Regions from separate parts of the Maritalea sp. S77 genome, predicted to be linked through region 2. Evidence: predicted binding sites of a transcription regulator. Region 2 holds the regulator's gene; each other region holds the start of a gene.
The links. Region 2 encodes PhoB, which activates phosphate uptake and scavenging genes when phosphate is short. Its sites were predicted from a motif close to TGTCATNNANCTGTCAT; they were not measured.

Region 1 (3,196 bases), 450 kb from region 2:
CGATTACCAGTTTCCAGCGTGCCGCGATCTGTCAGATGCATCGCCGCAGCAGGGTTTTTGCTGATCAATGCCCAGCTCTGCGCCAGCGACATGTTTTTGCGTTTCGTCAACGCAAAGGCCGCATTGATCAGCGAGGGATAATGATAGTCAGACGCCAAAATGGTGCAGAGCTCTTGCTTCGCCATATCTGCAGCATTCAGTGAACCGTTATGGCTACCACCGCGCACAACATTTGGCGCGCCAAAAACAGCATGTTCGCCATGGCTATTGGCGTCATGCAACGCCTCAAGCGTCATCGGAAATTCACTGATATCTGCGCCCAATTCGCGGTAATAGGCCCGGTTCTCTTTTGTCACATCATCATGGGAAAGAATAACAGCACCTGATTGTTTGGCCTGTGCAGCAAGCTCTGCAACCGCCGCAGGCACTTCTGCGCGCCGTTCGGCCATGCGATAAACCATAGCCACATATTCATCCGGCGTAAGGCCACAGCGTGAGGCCCACCCGGCAAGTTTTGTGAGGTTGCCGCTCTCAACGCGCTCGATTGTCGACGTCGTATGGTCATTAAAGGCGAGGGCAGGGGTTGGCTTCTGTGCCAACCAAGCCGCAACATCACCCACAGCATCAAATGCAAAGGTCTCCCAGCGCAACTGCACCCGGTGGTCAACCCGAAACTTGCCACGTTCCGCTGCCAGCGCCGCCATAAACTTCTTGGCATTGTCCAAAGAGCGCAAGCCCGGCTCCCAAGAGATGGTTAGCCCATGATAAGCAGTTGTGATGCCATTTGCCGCCAACTGTTGATCTGTGTCTTGAAAGGCCAAGTCGAGATCAAAGCTCACACTAGCCCGCGGCATGATGCTGCGTTCAAACGCATCCCCGTGCACATCAATAATCCCAGGCAAAACCAAAAGCCCTTCGGCGTTCAAGCGTAACGCATCACCATCAACCTTAGCCGCAGCGATATGCCCATTATCCGTCCACAAATCAGCGCGTACAAGCTCGTCATTTTGCAAAACGGTGCCGTTGGCAATGTAAATAGGGCGGGCAACTTTGGCGGCAGTAGAATTCATTTTTATATGTCCTGATCGGTGGCGTTGAGGCGCTGCCTTAGTGTGCCCACATGTCATCTATGTGACGAAAATATTCATTTCGACTTGTCATATCGCTGACATGTGGCTGTTATTTTTCGGAGATATCGCATTGCTATTCCCTCGCCATCGAAAATGAACATTCAGGGGAATATAATGTTTCGTTCAATGGTTGCGGGTGCATTGCTCGCGGTAACATCTAATGTTGCAATGGCAGCGGACATCACCTTCGCAGTGACCGATGTTGAAGGCTTGGAACAGCTCGAGCAAGAGTTTGGCGCAGTTGAAGCCGCATTGGAAAAATCAACTGGCTTGGAAATGGATCTTATTCCAGTAAGCTCACGCACAGCCGCCGTTGAGGCCATGAATGCTGGCCAGGTGAACTTTGTTCTCACCGGTCCCGCTGAATATGTGGTGATGAAGGAATTGACCGACGCGCAAATCGTTGTGGCGTGGCAGCGTCCAGACTATTTCGGCCAAATTGTTGTGCTTGCTGATGGTGACATCTCTTCCGCGCAAGACTTGAAAGGCAAAGTCGTGTCTTTCGGCTCTGTTGGTTCAACGTCACAGCAGCTTGGGCCAGCGCAGGCATTGGCTGACCTCGGTCTTAAATATGGCACAGACTATGACGCGCAAATCATCAAGCGCAACGTTGCAATTGAGGCGCTGATCCGTGGTGACATTTCTGCCATCGGCATGAACTTCGGTCATTTGCAAAAAGCTCGCGAAGCCTACCCAGAAGTTGCCTTCAAAGTGGTTGCTCGCGGCCCAGATTTGCCAAACGACATTTTGGTTGCGTCGGCTGATGTAGATGCAGACGTGCTTGCCAAAGTCAAAAAAGCATTCGTTGAAGATGGTGCGGCTATCATGGAAGCTGTGCTTAAAGGCGAAGACAACGACAAATATGCCGGTGGCTTCTTCCTCGGTTCAGTTGATGATGCCGATTATGATTATGTGCGCTCAATGTACAGCACCATCGGCGTTGACGGCTTCTCAGGCTTCGTTGGCGACTAATATGAAACTCCCAACTTTGGGGGACAGCGCATGTCGATAACAGATATGCATCAAGATTTGACAGGGAGCGAACGTATCGCTCCCCGTTCAGATTCTCCCCACCCAAAAACCGTCAAAACGTCACCGCTGATTTCCGCGCAAATGCTCACCAAGCAATATGGCGCGGCGCAGGCAGTCTTTTCCAATTTGGATATCAACATCTCCGAAGGCGAAACGGTTGCACTGATTGGATCCAATGGGGCAGGGAAGTCGACCTTGCTGAAATGCCTGATTGGCCTTTTGCCCCATAGCGGCGGCCAGGTCAGCGTTTTGGATGAAACCTTCTCTGGCCGACCACAGGCAGCGCAAGCCCGCAGAATCCGCAGCGATATTGGTTTTGTGTTTCAAAAACATTGTCTGGTGTCCCGCGCCACTGCGCTCACCAATGTGGTGCATGGCATGTTGGGGCGCGCAGGCAGCTGGCGCGGCTGGCATCAAGCAATCGCGTCGCCCGCATGGCGCCAAAGCGCGATGGAAGCACTGGATTCTGTGAATTTGGTGCATAAGGCGAATGAGCGTGTGGATCAGCTTTCCGGTGGGCAGGCGCAGCGCGTGGCAATTGCCCGCGCCCTTGTGCGCAAGCCAAAGCTTTTCATCGCAGATGAACCCGCTGCCAGCCTTGATCCAAAATCCGGGCACGATGTGATGCAGCGCTTTGTCAATCTGTCAAAGAAGAACAACATCACGCTGATGTTCACCTCCCACGATATGCAACATGCCCTGCAATATGCAGACCGGGTCATCGCGCTCAAAAACGGGAGCATCTTCTTGGACCAAAAGAGCGACGATCTCACCGCTCAAGATTTAAAAGGTGTGTTCAGTGGTTGATAAAACAATGAATCGCCGTGTCGAGCTGCCACAACTAGATCGAATTGGCAAAGTGTCGGCCATTCAATTCACCCTTTGGATTGTGGTTGGCGCGATCATCATCAGTTCGATCTACAATGTCAGCCCATCGCCACAACGGGTGGCAGAAGGCGTGCCACGCCTCGGCAGTTTGATGAACCGCATGTTTCCGCCAGAAACCGACCCAGAATTTCTCGGTCGTGTGTTCT
Region 2 (3,196 bases):
TTGGCAATCCACGCTAAATCTCGAAGACGAAAAGGGATTACAAATGGAACAAGGCGCTGAATCTTTGGAAACAAAGGGGATGTTGTGTGATCCCGGCGACCATTTTGTGGGCCGCTTTGAGGTGGAACGGAAGTTCCGGGTTGTTGATTTAGACCAAGTTCGAGACCGGCTGAAACGATTGGCGGCAACGCCCTTCACAATTGGGAATGTCGAAACAGATGTGTTTCTTGATTTACCCGATGGGCGTTTGGAAACAAACGGCCAGTTTCAAACCCTTCGGCATATGCAACCCTCTGGACGGGTGCTTTGGATTTCGAAGGGCCCTGCAAAGGACGAGTGCGTGGCCATGGACCTTGCCGACTATGACAAAGCATTGGCGATGCTTAAATCTTTAGGCTTTGAAGAGAAGCGACAAATTCAAAAGCGTCGCGATATCTACTTTTTTGATAAGTTTCATGTCACGCTTGATCAGGTGGCAAGTCTTGGCTCATTTGTTGAATTGGCGGTTATGACCGATGATCAAGACGCCCTCCCTTCTCTGCGCCAAGATGTGCAACAAGCAGCTGAGACATTGGAACTTTTGAGCTATCCGGAAGAAATGCAATCATACCGCGACTTGCTCTTTAAATAAATTTCGCGTGGACGGAGTCATTTGAGTGATAAATTGGAAGGCTTCTGAAAGCTTCCCAGCGCAACCCAATCACGTAGCCCCAATCTGATCCCTTCGCGAAACCATAAGGGATCAGCGTGCAAATGTTCCCCCAAACTTAATATCTCGAAGGCGGGTTATGCGGTGGCGAATTTCTCGTCAAAGCTATAGCCAGCGCCGCGGACGGTGCGGATTGGATCTTTGGATCTGCCGCGATTGATGGCTTTGCGGAGGCGACCGACATGTACGTCTACGGTGCGTTCGTCTACATAGACATCATGGCCCCAAACACCGTCGAGCAACTGCTCGCGAGAATAGACGCGGCCGGGGTTTTGCATGAGATATTCCAGCAAACGATATTCGGTTGGGCCGAGATGTACCTCGCGGCCAGAGCGGCGCACGCGGTGGGTCTCGCGATCCAACTCAATATCGCCTGCAGCAAGGCTTTGTGCAGTGAGATGAGGGTTTGATCGACGCAGCAAGGCTTTCACACGGGCCAGAAGTTCAGGCACAGAGAATGGCTTCACCACATAATCATCAGCGCCAGTAGCTAGGCCACGCACCCGCTCTTCTTCTTCGCCACGGGCAGTCATCATGATGATGGGAGTGCGCTGGGTTTCTTCGCGTGTGCGCCAGCGGCGGCACAACTCGATGCCGGAAAGACCAGGCAACATCCAATCTAAAAGGATGAGATCCGGCACATCTTCCCGCATGATCAAATCAGCTTCATCGCCACTTTCAGCAGCAGAGACTTTATAGCCCTCTGCTTCCAGATTATAGCGCAGCATTAATGCCAGATCGGCTTCATCCTCGACGATCAGTATGTGTGGTGACATAACCCCATCCTCGCAATTTTAAGACTATCCCAAAGAGACCTTGCCGCTCTCAATATCGTTGTAGAGATTGCCACCTGTCTCCAGATAATAGGCTGCCTCTGCGATATTGGTCGCGTGGTCGCCTGCACGCTCTAGGTTTTTGGCGCAGAACAACAAATGGGTGCAATCAGTGATGTTGCGCGGATCTTCCATCATATAGGTGAGGAATTCGCGGAACAGTGAAATATAGAGCGAGTCTACCTCGTCATCGCGGCGGCACACATCTATTGCGATTTTTGAATCCCGCGCGGTGAACGCATCAAGCGCCCGCTTAACCTGTTGCAACGATAGGTCTGACATGTGACGCACGCCATTATAAAGCTGCTTGGAAACGCGCTGGCTATCGATATGCAAGGTACGACGTGCCAAGTTTTTCGCGATATCGCCGATCCGCTCCAAATCGTTGGCCACGTGAATGGCTGAAACAATGTGGCGTAAGTCACCCGCCATTGGCTGGCGACGTGCGATCATGGACACGGCCTGCTCATCAATCATGCGCTGCATATCGTCAACGCGCTTGTCGCTATTGGCTGTTTGCTTGGCCAATTCATGGTCCACCCGGACCAGCGCCTGTGTCGCATTGGTGATGGCCACTTCAACCATGCCGCCCATTTCTGAGATTGCGCGGGTCAAAGAAGTCAGTTCATCTTCGTAAGATGTGACGATATGTTCGTTATCTGGATTTGCCATTGTTAAATCTCTCGCCGCTAAATATTACCCGATACGCCCAGTAATATAATCTTGTGTTTTTTTGTCGATCGGGTTGGTAAAAATCTGGTCTGTTGGGCCTTCTTCAATCAGTTTACCCAAATGGAAGAACGCTGTCTTCTGACTTACGCGAGCGGCCTGCTGCATGGAGTGGGTCACGATCACAATGGTGAAGTTGGCGCGCAGTTCATCGATCAATTCTTCAATGATCGCTGTCGCAATTGGATCAAGCGCTGAACAGGGCTCATCCATCAACAATACTTCTGGCTGCGTTGCAATAGCACGCGCAATGCACAAGCGCTGCTGCTGACCGCCGGAAAGGCCTGTGCCTGGCTGATCCAAGCGATCTTTCACCTCTTCCCAAAGGCCTGCGCGACGCAAAGAAGAGGTGACCAATTCATCCAACTCATCTTTTGTGCGGGTCATCCCGTGAATACGCGGGCCATAGGCCACGTTTTCATAAATGCTTTTGGGAAATGGGTTTGGCTTTTGGAACACCATGCCCACGCGGGCGCGCAATTCTACAACGTCGATATTTTTGTCGTAGATGTCCTGGTCGTCCAGAATGATGTTGCCGGTAACTTTACACACATCAATTGTGTCGTTCATCCGGTTTAGGCAACGCAAAAAGGTGGACTTGCCGCAGCCCGATGGGCCGATCAATGAAATCACTTGGTTTTCATAGATGTTCAAATCCACATCAAACAGCGCTTGCTTTGCACCGTAAAAGACGTTGACGCCGCTGCCGCTCATTTTCACCTTGCCCTTGTTCGCAGCAGGTGCGTGCGTTGTGGCGGTGGCCAAATTTGCTTCTACACTCATTATCTACCTCAATATGTGTGGTGGGGCCGAATATCGGCCTACCAACGGCGTTCGAAACGTTTGCGCAGCACAACCGCCAGCGCGTTCATAGCAATCAAGAACCCAAGCAACACCATGATGGCAGCGGATGTACGCTGTTGGA
Region 3 (3,196 bases), on a different contig from region 2:
TTCCAACACGCAAGGGTTTTCGCCCAGCTCTTTGAAGGCGCCAACAACATCTTCGGGCTTGTGCAAGAACAATTGGCCTTTGCCATCATAGCCGAACCGGCGGGTTTTCAGCACCGCAGGCAATCCAATGGTTTGCACAGCGTTTTCTAAGTCTGCTTGGCTTTCCACATTGGCAAACGGCGCGACAGGCACGCCAGCGCTTTCAATGAAGTTCTTTTCCACCAACCTATCTTGCGCGGTGGCAAGCGCTTTGGCGCCAGGTGCCAGTGGCACGTTAAAGCCTAGAATGGCTTGTGCCGTTTCGGCGGGCACATTTTCAAATTCATAGGTGACCAGATCGATGGATTTGGCAAACTGCTCAAGGGCCTGCATGTCGCCATATTCGGCCACGGTTTTGTGCGGTGTCACCTCAAACGCAGGGCTTTGCGCATCCGGGCAAAAAATATGGACCTTCAAGCCCAATCGGTGGGCGGCGAGTGCGAGCATACGCCCCAATTGTCCACCGCCAAGAATGCCAATGGTTGCGCCGGGCTGAAGTTGGTTGTTCATATTATTCGTCTTTTGGAAACTCGTTGACCGCTTCGGTGCGGGCGTTGCGATAGGCTATCAGCGCGTCGCGGGCATCTTCATCAAACAAGGCGACCACGGCCGCTGCCAAAAGCGCGGCGTTTGTGGCACCTGCTTGGCCGATGGCCAAAGTGCCAACAGGAATGCCTGCGGGCATTTGCACGATGGAGTAAAGGCTATCCTTGCCAGATAGGGCTTTGGATTGCACGGGCACACCGAACACGGGTAGGTGGGTCAATGCAGCGACCATGCCGGGCAGGTGGGCAGCACCGCCAGCGCCTGCGATGATGGTTTTAAAGCCCAAATCCTCTGCAGATTTGGCAAACTCATACATGCGATCCGGTGTGCGATGTGCGGAAACAATGCGCGCTTCATAGTCGATGCCAAGTTGATCGAGCGTATCAGCGGTATGGCGCATGGTGGCCCAGTCTGATTGAGACCCCATAACGATGGCAATTGGCGGGTTGGTTGGCATTTCAGCCCCTCGCAAAATGTCAAAAAAGGCGTTTAGCCCAATAACGCCGGATTTGCAAGCTTTCGTGGCAGCGAAACAGTAAGCCTTTAGGCGATGATATCGGGAATCACGAACTGTTCGAGATATGTGATGCGATCTTTGATGGTCAGCTTTTTCTTTTTCAGCCGCTGCAGCATCATCGCGTCTTGGCACCCAGTGGCCAAAAGAGCATTGATGGACGCATCTAGATCTTTGTGCTCTTGGCGTTTTGTCGCCAATTCAGTGCCCATTTTTGCTTTTTGTTCGGTGGTTAAATGCATCATTACAGAATGACCGTCTGTTCGGTGGTTACGCAATACGCCAGCATTTTACCTCATATTTCAATCAATTGCACTGAGTTTTAACAAATGTGCAAAAAATTGAACAAAATCGCCACAAAATTGCCATTGGACAGGCCTTCATTTTTTTGTCACACTTCCTTCGTTCATATGAGAGAAAGGAAGACTTCATGACCACAACTTCCCACCTCAACGCGCTCGAAAGGCGACATGCATCTATTGATGATGAGATTCATCAAGAGATGCAGCGACCGGCACTTGACGAACTCAAGATCGGCATGCTGAAGCGTAAAAAGCTCGAGCTGAAAGATGAAATGTCGAGGTTGCAGGCGCAAACGCGTCAATAAGTAGTGTAAGTGAAAGTCCAATAAACTTTAAGCGTTTGGATGAATGAAGGCCACGGGAAGCCCCGCGGCCTTTTTGTTTTTTAAGCGCCAAGCCGGGTCTAGATAAAGGCCATCAGCCCGTCATATAGCAGTTTCAACCCCAGCAGGAATGCAAAGACATAGGCGATATGATAAAATAGGTTCGCATTGATGCGTTTCACCAAAAAGATGCCGACGGCCATGCCAATCGCAGCTACGGGTAGCAAGCTGACGGCGAGTGTTAGATTGCTGACAGACAATTGGCCAAGCGCGGCATAGGGAATCAATTTGACCAAATTGACCGTGGTGAAAAAGATCACCGTTGTGCCGGCATAGAGCACAGGCGAAAGGCGTTGGGGCAGCATATAGATTTGGAAGGGAGGGCCGCCTGTGTGGCTTACAAAGCTGGTGAACCCGGCAAGCGAGCCCCAAAACCAGCCCCATGGTTTTGAAGGTGGCAGGCCAGTGAGCGCTTTGCGCAGTGGCAACCATGCATCAAGGCAGAAGATGACCGTGATGATTCCAATCATCAGCCGCACCATCGCTTCTGAAATGAAAGCGTAAAACGCCCACCCAAGCACGATCCCGGTGATCGCCGCTGGCAACAAAATACGCAAGTTGGGCCAAGACACTTGTTTGCGCAGGGCGACAAACCCGATAGCGTCCATAAATAAGAGTAGGGGCAGCATCATGCCCGCCGCCTCGCGCGCAGGCATCACCAAGGTGAGTAAGGGCACGCCGACAATGCCCAAGGCGGCGATCAGGCCGGACTTAGACAAAGAGACCATAAAAATGCTGAGAGCCGCCACCATATAGAGGTGGGGGTCGATATCGAAAAAGGTCAATTGGGTTATTCCTGAGAGCGGGCTTTGTTTTCGCGCTCTATGTCGTTCGTGTTCTTTTCAGATGTCCAGTTGGTGGCATTGGCGGGGTCCAGGTCGACCAAGTCGGATTCCATAACTTGCGCCAGCAATTCTTTCGCTGTGCGGGCATGGCCGATCATGGCTTCCATATCATCTTTGATCTCATAGGCTTCATGCAGCATCTTGATATCATGCCGGGCGAAGGTTTTGGCCAAGCGGTGGGCGCGGTGCTCTTCATAGCCAAGCGCGACCAGCGCCTTGATGCCGAGCTGAAGGCCAGAATGGAATGTGTCGCGCACAAAATCTTTCACCCCAACATCCAACAATTCATGGGCGTGGTTGCGGTCTCGCGCCCGTGCCAAAATGGTGATGTGTGGGAAGTGCTTTTTCACCATTGCCGCAATTTCGGTGACGGTATTGGGATTGTGAATAGCAATGATCAATATTTGCGCTTCACGTGCCCCAGCCGCAGCCAGAAGATCGGCCCGGCGGGCATCACCAAAAAACACTTTGGTGTCGAAGCGCTTTACCAGATCGATTTGCTCTGCATCGTGGTCGATCAAAGTTGCTTCAAAACCTTGGGCGGTGATAAGGCGGGTTACGATTTGG
Region 4 (3,196 bases), on a different contig from region 2:
CGCCGCGGCGGCAAAGGCCGGATAGATCCGCGAAAACCGCTTCGCGAAAAACCGCCAAATTGTCGGCGAGCGCTCTAGGGTGTAAAAAATGCAAAATCCAGAAAGGATGAAGAAAAAGTAGACGCCAATCCAGCCAAAAACGATCGGCAAAGCCAAAGGCTCCGTTGCACCAAATGCAGTAACCGGCAAACGCGCTGTGTACTGATATAGGATCACAAGCAAGATGGCCACGGCGCGGAAAATATCCAACGTGACATCGCGTTCGGTGCCACTTGGCAGCGCATTTTGCAAAGGGGAAGCAGGCATTGTCGGTTCCTTCTCAGTCACCGCATATTATCGCCCGCTTCGCCTCCGCTCGCCATCTTTAGCTTTTATTAAGCTTAATCCTTAAACTTTTATCAACCAATGGTATCACAGGCCTGCACATTCCCGGTTTCATAACCGCGCGAGAACCATTCCATCCGCTGGGCAGATGTGCCGTGGCTAAATGTCTTGGGCACCGCAAAGCCTTGGGTGCGTTTTTGCAGCGTATCATCACCAATTTGCTCAGCCGCATTCAGCGCCTCGCGAATGTCGCCACGTTCCAGCAAGTTCTGCTCACCTACATAATTGGCCCAAATCCCCGCATAGCAATCAGCTTGCAGCTCAATCCGCACGGAATAGGCATTCACATCTTCTTGCGCCAACGCCCCCCGCAGGCGGTTAAACTCCGGCAAGGTGCCAATCAATTGCTGCACATGGTGGCCAACTTCGTGCGCCAAAACATAGGCTTGGGCAAAATCGCCCCCCGCACCAAATTGGTCACGCAGCTGTCGGTAAAAATCTGGGTCGAGATAAATCTTCTGGTCCGCCGGGCAATAAAACGGCCCGGTGCGGGCGCTGGCAACGCCACAAGGTGAGCTGGTTTGTCCATCAAACAACACCAGCTTTGGCGCCACATAAGTCAGGTCATTCTGTTCAAAAACGAGCGTCCAAAGATCTTCGGTTTCTGCCAGATTTACCGCCACAAAGTCGAGCAAATCGTCCTGTCCAGCATTGGGCATTGGCAAATTATCGCTTGGCCGCTGACTATAGGTGCTCCCTCCCGAAACATCGCCACTCAACAGGCTGAGCGGGTTGATGCCCATCATCCAGGCGATGCCAAGCACCACCAGCAGCATCACAAGGCCACCACCACCGCCCTTCGCAGCGCGACCGCGTGGCATTGGAATGCGCATACGCGAGCCAGAACGTCCACGACTTCTGCCAGAACGCCCACGCCGATCTTCAACATTGCTGCTTCGCCGCCGACCACGCCATTTCATAATTTTTATCCCCTGATTAACCGGTTCATTTAATTGCCACTTTTTCTCTGCCCTGTCCACTTATCCACCGGGCCAGAATAAATTTTTGACCAAATTGTCAAAAATCATACATCATTCCGTCATCGAAACGTCAAAGGTGCCCGGCAAGAAGGCGCCAGTTTCGATGTGTTTACTTCGCTATTCCATGGAGGGAATAATGTCACACTTTAACTCAATTTCTCGCCGCGCGTTTCTAGCAGGCGCGGCAGGTGCCGGCACCATGATTGCTATGCACCCATTCTCAGCAATGGCCAACAATGCGCAAGCCCATTTGCGTTTGATGGAAACGACAGATATTCACGTCGCCATTCATCCTTACGATTATTATGCTGACCGCCCCAACGACACGATGGGTTTGGCCCGCACAGCAAAACTGATTGAAGACATTCGCGCCGAAGCCACCAACTCCATGTTGGTTGACAATGGCGATTTGATCCAAGGCAACCCGATGGGCGACTATGTGGCCTATGAGCGGGGCTTTAAAGAGGGTGATTTGCACCCAATGATCGCCGCCATGAACACATTGGGCTATGATGTGGCCACCGTCGGCAATCACGAATTTAACTATGGCCTGCCATTCCTTGAAAAAGCATTGGCCGGATCAAGCTTCCCATTCGTCTGTGCCAACGTTGTGATGGGCACCGTGTTGGGCGAAGACCCAACCAAAGACAAAACATTGCTGTCGCCATTCAAAATTCTTGAAAAAGAAGTGATGGATGGCGCAGGTGAAAAGCACACCATCAAAGTCGGCTTTATCGGCTTCTTGCCACCGCAAATTATGGTGTGGGACTTCCAGCACCTGAACGGCAAAGTGATGACCCGCGACATCGTAAAAACGGCCGAAGCTTATGTGCCTTTGATGAAAGAAAAAGGCGCTGACTTGATCGTTGCCCTGTCCCACTCTGGCATTAATGGCGAGCCGCAAACCGACATGATGGGCAACGCCTCGCTTTATCTCGCTGGCGTTGAAGGCATCGATGTTGTGTTCACAGGGCACCACCACAATGTGTTCCCCAGCTCACAATATGATGGCATCGATGGCGTAGACACCGCCAAAGGCACCCTTCAAGGCAAACCTTCTGTGATGCCCGGTTTCTGGGGTTCACACATGGGCTTGATCGATTTGTTAATCGAGAAAAGCGGCAATGAGTGGAAGATCATTTCTCACACGTCAGAAGCACGTCCGATCTATGAGCGTGTTGAGCGCGAAGTGAAACCATTGGTCGAATCTGTGCCTGCCGTTCTGGCATCTGTGCAAAAAACCCATGACGATACGCTTGAATATGTACGGACCGCTGTGGGCGAAACCGAAGCAAAATTGCATTCCTATTTTGCACTGGTTGCCGATGATCCATCTGTGCAAATCGTCTCTCAAGCCCAGCTTTGGTACACCGAGCAAATGATGCGTGGCACTGAGTGGGAAGGCTTGCCGATCCTCTCCGCAGCCGCACCATTTAAAGCTGGCGGTCGTGGCGGCCCGGATTATTACACTGACGTGCCAGTTGGCCCAGTCGCCATCAAAAACGTAGCTGACCTTTATCTCTATCCAAACACCGTGCGTGCGGTGTTGATTGATGGCCGTGGCGTTAAAGAATGGCTTGAGCGTTCGGCGGGCATCTTCAATCAGGTGGAAAAAGGTTCCGCTGATCAACAGCTCATCAATTTGGATTTCCCATCCTACAACTTTGATGTGATCGATGGCGTGACCTACAAAATCGATATTTCACAGCCATCGAAATATCCACCACGTGGCGGCGATGCAATCAATCCTGATGCCTCACGCATTGTCGACCTGCGCTATAATGGCGAACCGATCGATATGGATCAGAAGTTCGTAGTGGCCACCAACAATT

Region 1: ACP15Y_RS04295 (PhnD/SsuA/transferrin family substrate-binding protein) is a predicted target of PhoB. The motif match lies at 1,156-1,172, and genes of this name have one in related genera.
Region 3: ACP15Y_RS13720 (YdcH family protein) is a predicted target of PhoB. The motif match lies at 1,489-1,505, and genes of this name have one in related genera.
Region 4: ACP15Y_RS09270 (bifunctional 2',3'-cyclic-nucleotide 2'-phosphodiesterase/3'-nucleotidase) is a predicted target of PhoB. The motif match lies at 1,422-1,438, and genes of this name have one in related genera.

The regions. Positions count from the first base shown of each region.
Region 1 covers NZ_JBNAGG010000001.1:907,107-910,302, reverse strand. Annotated here, with positions in the region: gene ACP15Y_RS04300 (alpha-D-ribose 1-methylphosphonate 5-triphosphate diphosphatase) at 1-1,070, opposite strand, end outside; gene ACP15Y_RS04295 (PhnD/SsuA/transferrin family substrate-binding protein) at 1,245-2,102, shown strand; gene ACP15Y_RS04290 (phosphonate ABC transporter ATP-binding protein) at 2,133-2,969, shown strand; gene phnE (phosphonate ABC transporter, permease protein PhnE) at 2,962-3,196, shown strand, end outside.
Region 2 covers NZ_JBNAGG010000001.1:1,359,532-1,362,727, forward strand. Annotated here, with positions in the region: gene cyaB (class IV adenylate cyclase) at 44-631, shown strand; gene phoB (phosphate regulon transcriptional regulator PhoB) at 787-1,485, opposite strand; gene phoU (phosphate signaling complex protein PhoU) at 1,510-2,214, opposite strand; gene pstB (phosphate ABC transporter ATP-binding protein PstB) at 2,239-3,054, opposite strand; partial or broken gene pstA (phosphate ABC transporter permease PstA) at 3,093-3,196, opposite strand, start outside.
Region 3 covers NZ_JBNAGG010000004.1:132,425-135,620, forward strand. Annotated here, with positions in the region: gene ACP15Y_RS13705 (5-(carboxyamino)imidazole ribonucleotide synthase) at 1-549, opposite strand, end outside; gene purE (5-(carboxyamino)imidazole ribonucleotide mutase) at 551-1,042, opposite strand; gene ACP15Y_RS13715 (YdcH family protein) at 1,129-1,341, opposite strand; gene ACP15Y_RS13720 (YdcH family protein) at 1,530-1,706, shown strand; gene ACP15Y_RS13725 (sulfite exporter TauE/SafE family protein) at 1,805-2,569, opposite strand; gene ACP15Y_RS13730 (monovalent cation:proton antiporter-2 (CPA2) family protein) at 2,575-3,196, opposite strand, start outside.
Region 4 covers NZ_JBNAGG010000002.1:316,100-319,295, reverse strand. Annotated here, with positions in the region: gene ACP15Y_RS09280 (acyltransferase family protein) at 1-306, opposite strand, end outside; gene ypfJ (KPN_02809 family neutral zinc metallopeptidase) at 399-1,304, opposite strand; gene ACP15Y_RS09270 (bifunctional 2',3'-cyclic-nucleotide 2'-phosphodiesterase/3'-nucleotidase) at 1,501-3,196, shown strand, end outside.